DNA from 3 places in the Vibrio sp. R11-SG3-ISO9 genome. Region 2 is predicted to be linked to each of the others. Evidence: predicted binding sites of a transcription regulator. Region 2 holds the regulator's gene; each other region holds the start of a gene.
The links. The regulator PurR, encoded in region 2, represses purine synthesis genes. The targets are predictions, from matches to a motif close to TNANGNAAACGTTTNCNTNA.
Positions count from the first base shown of each region.

Region 1: metK (methionine adenosyltransferase) is a predicted target of PurR. The motif match lies at 662-681, and genes of this name have one in related genera.
Region 3: pckA (phosphoenolpyruvate carboxykinase (ATP)) is a predicted target of PurR. The motif match lies at 1,101-1,120, and genes of this name have one in related genera.

Region 1 is NZ_JCBDGU010000024.1:14,324-16,600, reverse strand. Features, by position in the region: gene tkt (transketolase) at 1-576, opposite strand, end outside; gene metK (methionine adenosyltransferase) at 925-2,079, shown strand.
Region 2 is NZ_JCBDGU010000038.1:36,367-38,643, reverse strand. Features, by position in the region: gene torD (molecular chaperone TorD) at 1-159, shown strand, start outside; gene purR (HTH-type transcriptional repressor PurR) at 481-1,485, shown strand; cyclic di-GMP riboswitch class I at 1,657-1,741, shown strand; gene AC6R05_RS11820 (TfoX/Sxy family DNA transformation protein) at 1,870-2,277, shown strand, end outside.
Region 3 is NZ_JCBDGU010000047.1:89,581-91,857, forward strand. Features, by position in the region: gene pckA (phosphoenolpyruvate carboxykinase (ATP)) at 1-928, opposite strand, end outside; gene hslO (Hsp33 family molecular chaperone HslO) at 1,266-2,144, opposite strand; gene hslR (ribosome-associated heat shock protein Hsp15) at 2,163-2,277, opposite strand, start outside.

The DNA of each region.
Region 1 (2,277 bases), on a different contig from region 2:
TTCACCATCGATAGAGATGCCGTTGTCATCCCAGAAAGCGATAAGCTTACCAAGACCTAGCGTACCTGCTAGAGAACATGCTTCGTGAGAGATACCTTCCATCAGACAGCCATCACCCATGAATGCATAAGTGAAGTGGTCAACGATGTCGTGGCCTTCTTTGTTGAACTGAGCAGCAAGTGCTTTCTCAGCCATCGCCATACCAACTGCGTTAGTGATGCCTTGGCCTAGAGGACCAGTTGTCGTTTCGATACCTGGTGCGTAGCCATACTCTGGGTGACCCGGAGTCTTAGAGTGCAGTTGACGGAAGTTTTTAAGATCTTCGATTGATAGCTCATAACCGCTTAGGTGAAGCAGAGAGTAAATTAGCATCGAGCCGTGGCCGTTTGACAATACAAAACGGTCGCGGTCTGCCCACTCTGGATTTGCTGGGTTGTGGTTCAAGTGACCACGCCAAAGAACTTCAGCGATGTCAGCCATACCCATAGGTGCGCCTGGGTGGCCTGAATTAGCTTGTTGAACACCGTCCATACTAAGTGCGCGGATTGCATTTGCGAGATCTTTACGAGAAGGCATGTCTGCTCCTGAGTGCATAAGCGATTTGAAAAATGAGAAATAATTGCTAGTTATTAGCGCGGTTATTCTCTCAAACGCCTATGGCGACTGCAAACGTTTTGCTGAGGTTTTCAAGGTCAGTTTTCGCACTTTTACAACATTTCCCTAGTTTTTAACGAACTAGCACAAGTGAGAAAGCAATCGTTTGGTTATGACATATCATAAAAAAGAGCTTGTAATTCGACCGTTGGAATTTAGAATAGACGTCTAGATGTAGAAACACCTACAGAAATTATTGAATTTAATCTCGGCGCAACCCTATGCGACGCAGATAGAAACTTTGCACCTAATACTAAAAGTGGAGCTCTCATGGCTAAGCACCTTTTCACTTCTGAATCTGTTTCAGAAGGCCATCCAGATAAAATTGCAGACCAAATCTCTGATGCTGTTCTTGATGCCATCTTAGAACAGGATCCAAAAGCACGTGTTGCTTGTGAGACATACGTGAAAACGGGCATGGTTATGGTTGGCGGTGAAGTAACAACGTCTGCGTGGGTTGATATCGAAGAGATCACTCGTGAAACCGTTCGTGAAATTGGTTACGTTCACTCTGACATGGGCTTTGATGCTGACTCTTGTGCTGTACTAAACACAATTGGTAAGCAGTCTCCAGACATCAACCAAGGTGTTGATAAAGCTGACCCTAAAGAGCAAGGTGCTGGTGACCAAGGCATCATGTTTGGTTACGCAACAAACGAAACTGAAATCCTAATGCCAGCACCAATTACTTACTCTCACCGCCTTGTTGAGAAACAAGCTGAAGTACGTAAAAGCGGCAAGCTAGACTTCCTTCGTCCAGATGCGAAATCACAAGTTACTTTCCAGTACGACCAAGGCAAGATCGTTGGTATCGATGCTGTTGTTCTTTCAACGCAACACTGTGATTCAGTAACAACTCCTGATCTACGTGAAGCAGTAATGGAAGAGATCATCAAGCCAGTACTACCTTCTGAGTGGATCAACAAAGACACTAACTTCTTCATCAACCCAACTGGCCGTTTCGTAATCGGTGGCCCAATGGGTGACTGTGGTCTAACTGGTCGTAAGATCATTGTTGATACCTACGGCGGCGCAGCTCGTCACGGTGGTGGTGCATTCTCTGGTAAAGATCCATCAAAGGTTGACCGTTCTGCAGCTTACGCAGCTCGTTACGTTGCTAAAAACATCGTTGCAGCTGGCATGGCAGACCGTTGTGAAATCCAACTTTCTTACGCTATCGGTGTTGCTGATCCAACATCTATCATGGTTGAAACTTTCGGTACTGAGAAAGTACCTCATGACATCATCATTGAAGCAGTTCGTCAAAACTTCGACCTACGCCCATACGGCCTTCAAGAGATGCTGAACCTTCTTCAGCCTATCTACAAGAAGACGGCAGCTTACGGCCACTTCGGTCGCGAAGAGTTCCCATGGGAAGCAACAGACAAAGCAGCAATCCTAGCTGACTTCGCTGGCCTAAAATAATTTAACGCCACGCAAAAAATTTCCAAAAGCCCTTACTCGTTAGTAAGGGCTTTATTTTTATACAGTTACCTCAAATACCCCACCACATTTCGTCCACTTCTCTTCTTATACCCCACTTAAAAACACCCCGGATAATTTGTGTTTTTTGACAGTAGTGACAATAGTTAAAGTACTCCTAGGCGATCAAGCTCACATTTG
Region 2 (2,277 bases):
ACTACACAGCATGAATTTGTTGAACAACAACTTCTCAGCTGGGTTCCACAATTTGCAACGAAATGCCGTGAATTTGATGAGTTTGGTTTTTACGCTTGTGTTGCAGAATTGCTAGCCGCTTTCTGTAAACTTGATGCGCAATATTTGGCTGGTGAATAAATTCACTAATGACTAAAGGCACAATTTAGGTAGAATGTGACAATTCACCCAGATTTCTGGGTGAATTTTATTGCGAGTATTTTCTAGTCAGTCTAAAATTGTGACCGCAAACGATAAAATATGAAACATTCTCGAAATGCTATGCTTTAAATTAGCTAAGAGCATTTCGGTGTTAAGACAAGCCGCTCTCATTAGCGGTTTTTTGTTTTTTAGCACTTTAGTACCGAGAGAGCCCTACACATTCTAAGCTCTTGTTCTGGTAGCTTAAAACGGCTACTTGCTCCGTACTGCTGAGGAAGTAGCTATCAATAGGATAAAGCCATGGCAACTATAAAAGATGTCGCTCGCTTAGCCGGCGTATCAACAACCACCGTTTCTCACGTGATCAACAAGACACGTTTCGTAGCAGAAGCGACTCAAGAAAAAGTAAACAAAGCCGTAGACGAATTAAATTATGCACCAAGTGCCGTTGCCCGTAGTTTGAAATGTAACTCTACGCGCACAATCGGTATGTTAGTAACTCAATCAACTAACCTATTCTTCTCTGAAGTGATCGATGGTGTGGAAAGTTACTGTTACCGTCAAGGCTATACGCTGATTCTATGTAACACAGGTGGTATCTACGAAAAGCAACGTGACTACATCCGAATGCTTGCTGAAAAGCGTGTAGATGGCATCTTAGTAATGTGTTCTGACCTAACGGAAGAACTTCGTGAAATGCTTGACCGTCATGCAGACATTCCAAAAGTTGTTATGGATTGGGGTCCTGAAAGTTCACAAGCAGATAAGATCATCGACAACTCTGAAGAAGGTGGCTACCTAGCGACTAAATACCTAGTTGAACGCGGGCATGAACGTATTGCATGTCTAAGTGGTCACTTAGATAAAGCGGCATGTGTCGAACGTATCGCTGGTTACCGTCGTGCACTTGCAGAGGCAGACATTCAAGCTGATGACAACCTAATCCTTGAAGGTAACTTCGAGTGTGATACGGCTGTTATCGCTGCAGATAAAATCGCTGCAATGGAAAATCGCCCTACCGCGGTATTCTGTTTTAACGATACGATGGCGCTTGGTCTTATGAGCCGCCTACAACAGCAAGGTATTAAGATCCCTGAAGATATTTCAGTGATTGGTTACGACAATATTGAGTTGGCAGAGTACTTCTCACCGCCGTTGACGACTGTTCACCAACCAAAACGTCGTGTCGGTAAGAACGCGTTCGAAATCCTGCTAGAACGTATCAAAGACAAAGACCACGAAAAACGTGTGTTCGAGATGCATCCAGAGATCATTGAGCGTGCGACAGTAAAAACGTTAAAATAACGTAAACTTTAGAAAAATCTAATAAAACGCACCGTTTGGTGCGTTTTTTTTATTTGTCAAAAATAAAAACCCAGTTGCATATCAAGACAACAATTAACTGAATTAAGATCACATTTTAGAATAACAAGTGTGAACCTCATTCAACAAAAAACTTTATTCTTGATTATACAGTCACGCACAGGGCAAATCACTTGAAAGGGTGAGACGCAAAGCCTCCGGCCTAACCCATTATTGGTATGGTAGCGGGGTTACCGATGGCAAAATGCAGTATTTCCTACCTTTAGTAGTAATTTACGGCTTATTGACAATTTTATTGCGACATTTTGCTAATCTCTCGGACCTGCTTATTTGGTGGCGTAATTCAAATACACCGAGATAAACAATATGGATAAACCGATACTCAAGGACTCAATGAAGTTATTTGAGCCACTTGGAAAGATAAAGTCACGCTCAATGTTTGGCGGTTTCGGCCTTTTTGCCGATGACACCATGTTTGCATTGGTCGTAAACAATCAGTTGCACATTCGAGCTGATAAGAATACTACTTCACAATTTGAACAACAGGGCTTCGAACCTTACGTTTACAAAAAGCGTGGATTCCCAGTCGTTACTAAGTATTTTGCCCTCCCAGAAGACCTCTGGCAGACTCAAGAACGTATTATCGAGCTGGCAAAAGCTTCCCTTAACTGTGCTAAAGAAGAGAAACAAATCCAATCATCGGCGAAACCGACTCGATTGAAAGATTTGCCAAACCTTCGACTTGCCACAGAGCGAATGTTGAAAAAAGCAGGG
Region 3 (2,277 bases), on a different contig from region 2:
GCAGTGCATCACGACGGATTGCGTTGTAGATCTCTGGTTCTGCTTCTTTCGATAGGCGAATAGTCTTCGCGTAACAGCCACCTTCGAAGTTGAAGATACCGTCGTCATCCCAACCGTGCTCATCGTCACCGATAAGTTGACGTTTAGGGTCTGTAGATAGCGTTGTTTTACCTGTACCTGATAGACCGAAGAATACCGCTACGTCGCCTTTCTCGCCGACGTTCGCGCTACAGTGCATAGATGCGATGCCTTGCAGTGGAAGTAGGTAGTTCATCATTGCGAACATGCCTTTCTTCATCTCACCGCCGTACCAAGTACCACCTATGATTTGTACACGCTCAGTCAGGTTGAACGCCACAAAGTTTTCAGAGTTTAGGCCGTGTTCTTGCCATTTCGGGTTAGTTGTTTTCGCGCCGTTCATTACAACGAAGTCTGGTTCAAATGTTGCCAGCTCTTCTTCAGTAGGGCGGATAAACATGTTCTTAACGAAGTGCGCTTGCCACGCTACTTCAGTGATAATACGTACGCTCAGGCGCGTATCAGGGTTAGCACCACAGTAACCGTCAATTACAAATAGGCGTTTGCCAGATAGCTGTGTAGTCACGAGTTCTTTAAGGTCGTTCCACACTTCAGTTGTAATCGGTTTGTTATCATTCTTACCTTGATCCGACCACCACATAGTGTCGCGAGTCGTATCGTCTTTAACAATGTACTTATCTTTTGGTGAGCGGCCAGTAAAGATACCAGTGTCAACAGCAACAGAACCCAGCTCGGTAACTACGCCTTTTTCGTAGCCTTCTAAGCCTGGAAGAGTTTCTTCCACGAACAGCTGCTCATAACTTGGGTTACGCAGTACTTCAGTTACGCCAGTAAGTCCGTGTTTAGTAAGTTCAATTTGTGCAGCCTTTGTATGTTCCATAACGGTCATAGGTGCTCCTTGTAGGATATTTTGTAGGGATTTTGTATTAATTTTTTGTTGTTATCTGCTCACCATGCTAGCAACGAGACATGGGGGAAACAGGGATATAGTTCAAAAATTATCCATATTTTCCATGGGGTTTTAAGTGTCTCGTCACATATTGGCCTAACTAGTCTATCCTGTACGCAAACCTTTGCGCTAGGGGCTTGAACATTATTAATTGATTAAAATTAAGCAGTGATTTTATTACGAGATGTTACGAGATTTGCGCTAATTTGATCACAAAAAAGGCCAGCTTTGCGCTGACCTTTTTGGTTTAAATTACGTGTTTTTAGAACGGCGTAAATTAATGAACCGTATTGTTGCCTTTATCTGCCGCTTCTGCGAACAGAGCATCAACATCGTTCTTGTCGAAAGCGTAGCTTGTGCCACAGTAATCACAGTGAAGAGCAACGCTACCTTCAGTGCTGATGATGCTGTAAATCTCTTCTTGAGCCACAGTAATGATAGCTGCGCCACTGCGTTCACGTGAACAACCACAGAAGAACTCAACCGGTTGAGGCGTAAACAGCTGAACCTTCTCTTGGTTGTATAGACGGTATAGAAGCTCGTTCGCCTCTAGAGAGAACAGCTCTTCATTTTTTACCGTTGCGGTTAGCTGTTCTAGATGTTCAAAGTCATCTGGCGTACCTGTACCGTCTGGCATTACTTGTAGAAGCATACCTGCTGCATGTGGTTTGCCTTCGTGCTCACCCGTACGTAGCCATAGGCGTGTTTTAAGCTGCTCAGAGTTTGCGAAGTAGCCTTCCAGAACGTCTGCTAGCGTGTCGCCTTCTAGTGCTACGATACCTTGGTAACGCTCACCTTTTTTAGGATCGATAGTGATCACTAGGTAGCCTTTACCCATTAGGTCATGCAGGCCAGCATCATCAGCGATATCGCCTTCGAATCGCGCTACACCACGGATCTTCTGGTCGTGATCACCATTGATTACTGCTAGAGATACAGGGCCATCACCTTGTAGTTGTATAGTGATAGAGCCTTCAAACTTTAGAGTCGCAGTAAGAAGAGTCGTTGAAACTAATAGCTCACCAAGAAGCTTTTGAATAGCCGCTGGGTATTCCTTGCTAGAAATAATTTGTTGGTACGCTTCGTCCAGTTGTACCAATTCACCACGTACCGATAGGTCTTCAAATAGGTAGCGATTTAAAACATTGTTTGCCATTTGGCGGTTCCTTCTAGCTTATTGATGCTTGAACTTGATGATGTCACGACGTTGCTTTTTGTCAGGACGACGTTCAGGGCTTGGGTTATGTGCATGTAATTTACGCTGTTGGGCGTGTGCTTCACGCTTTGCC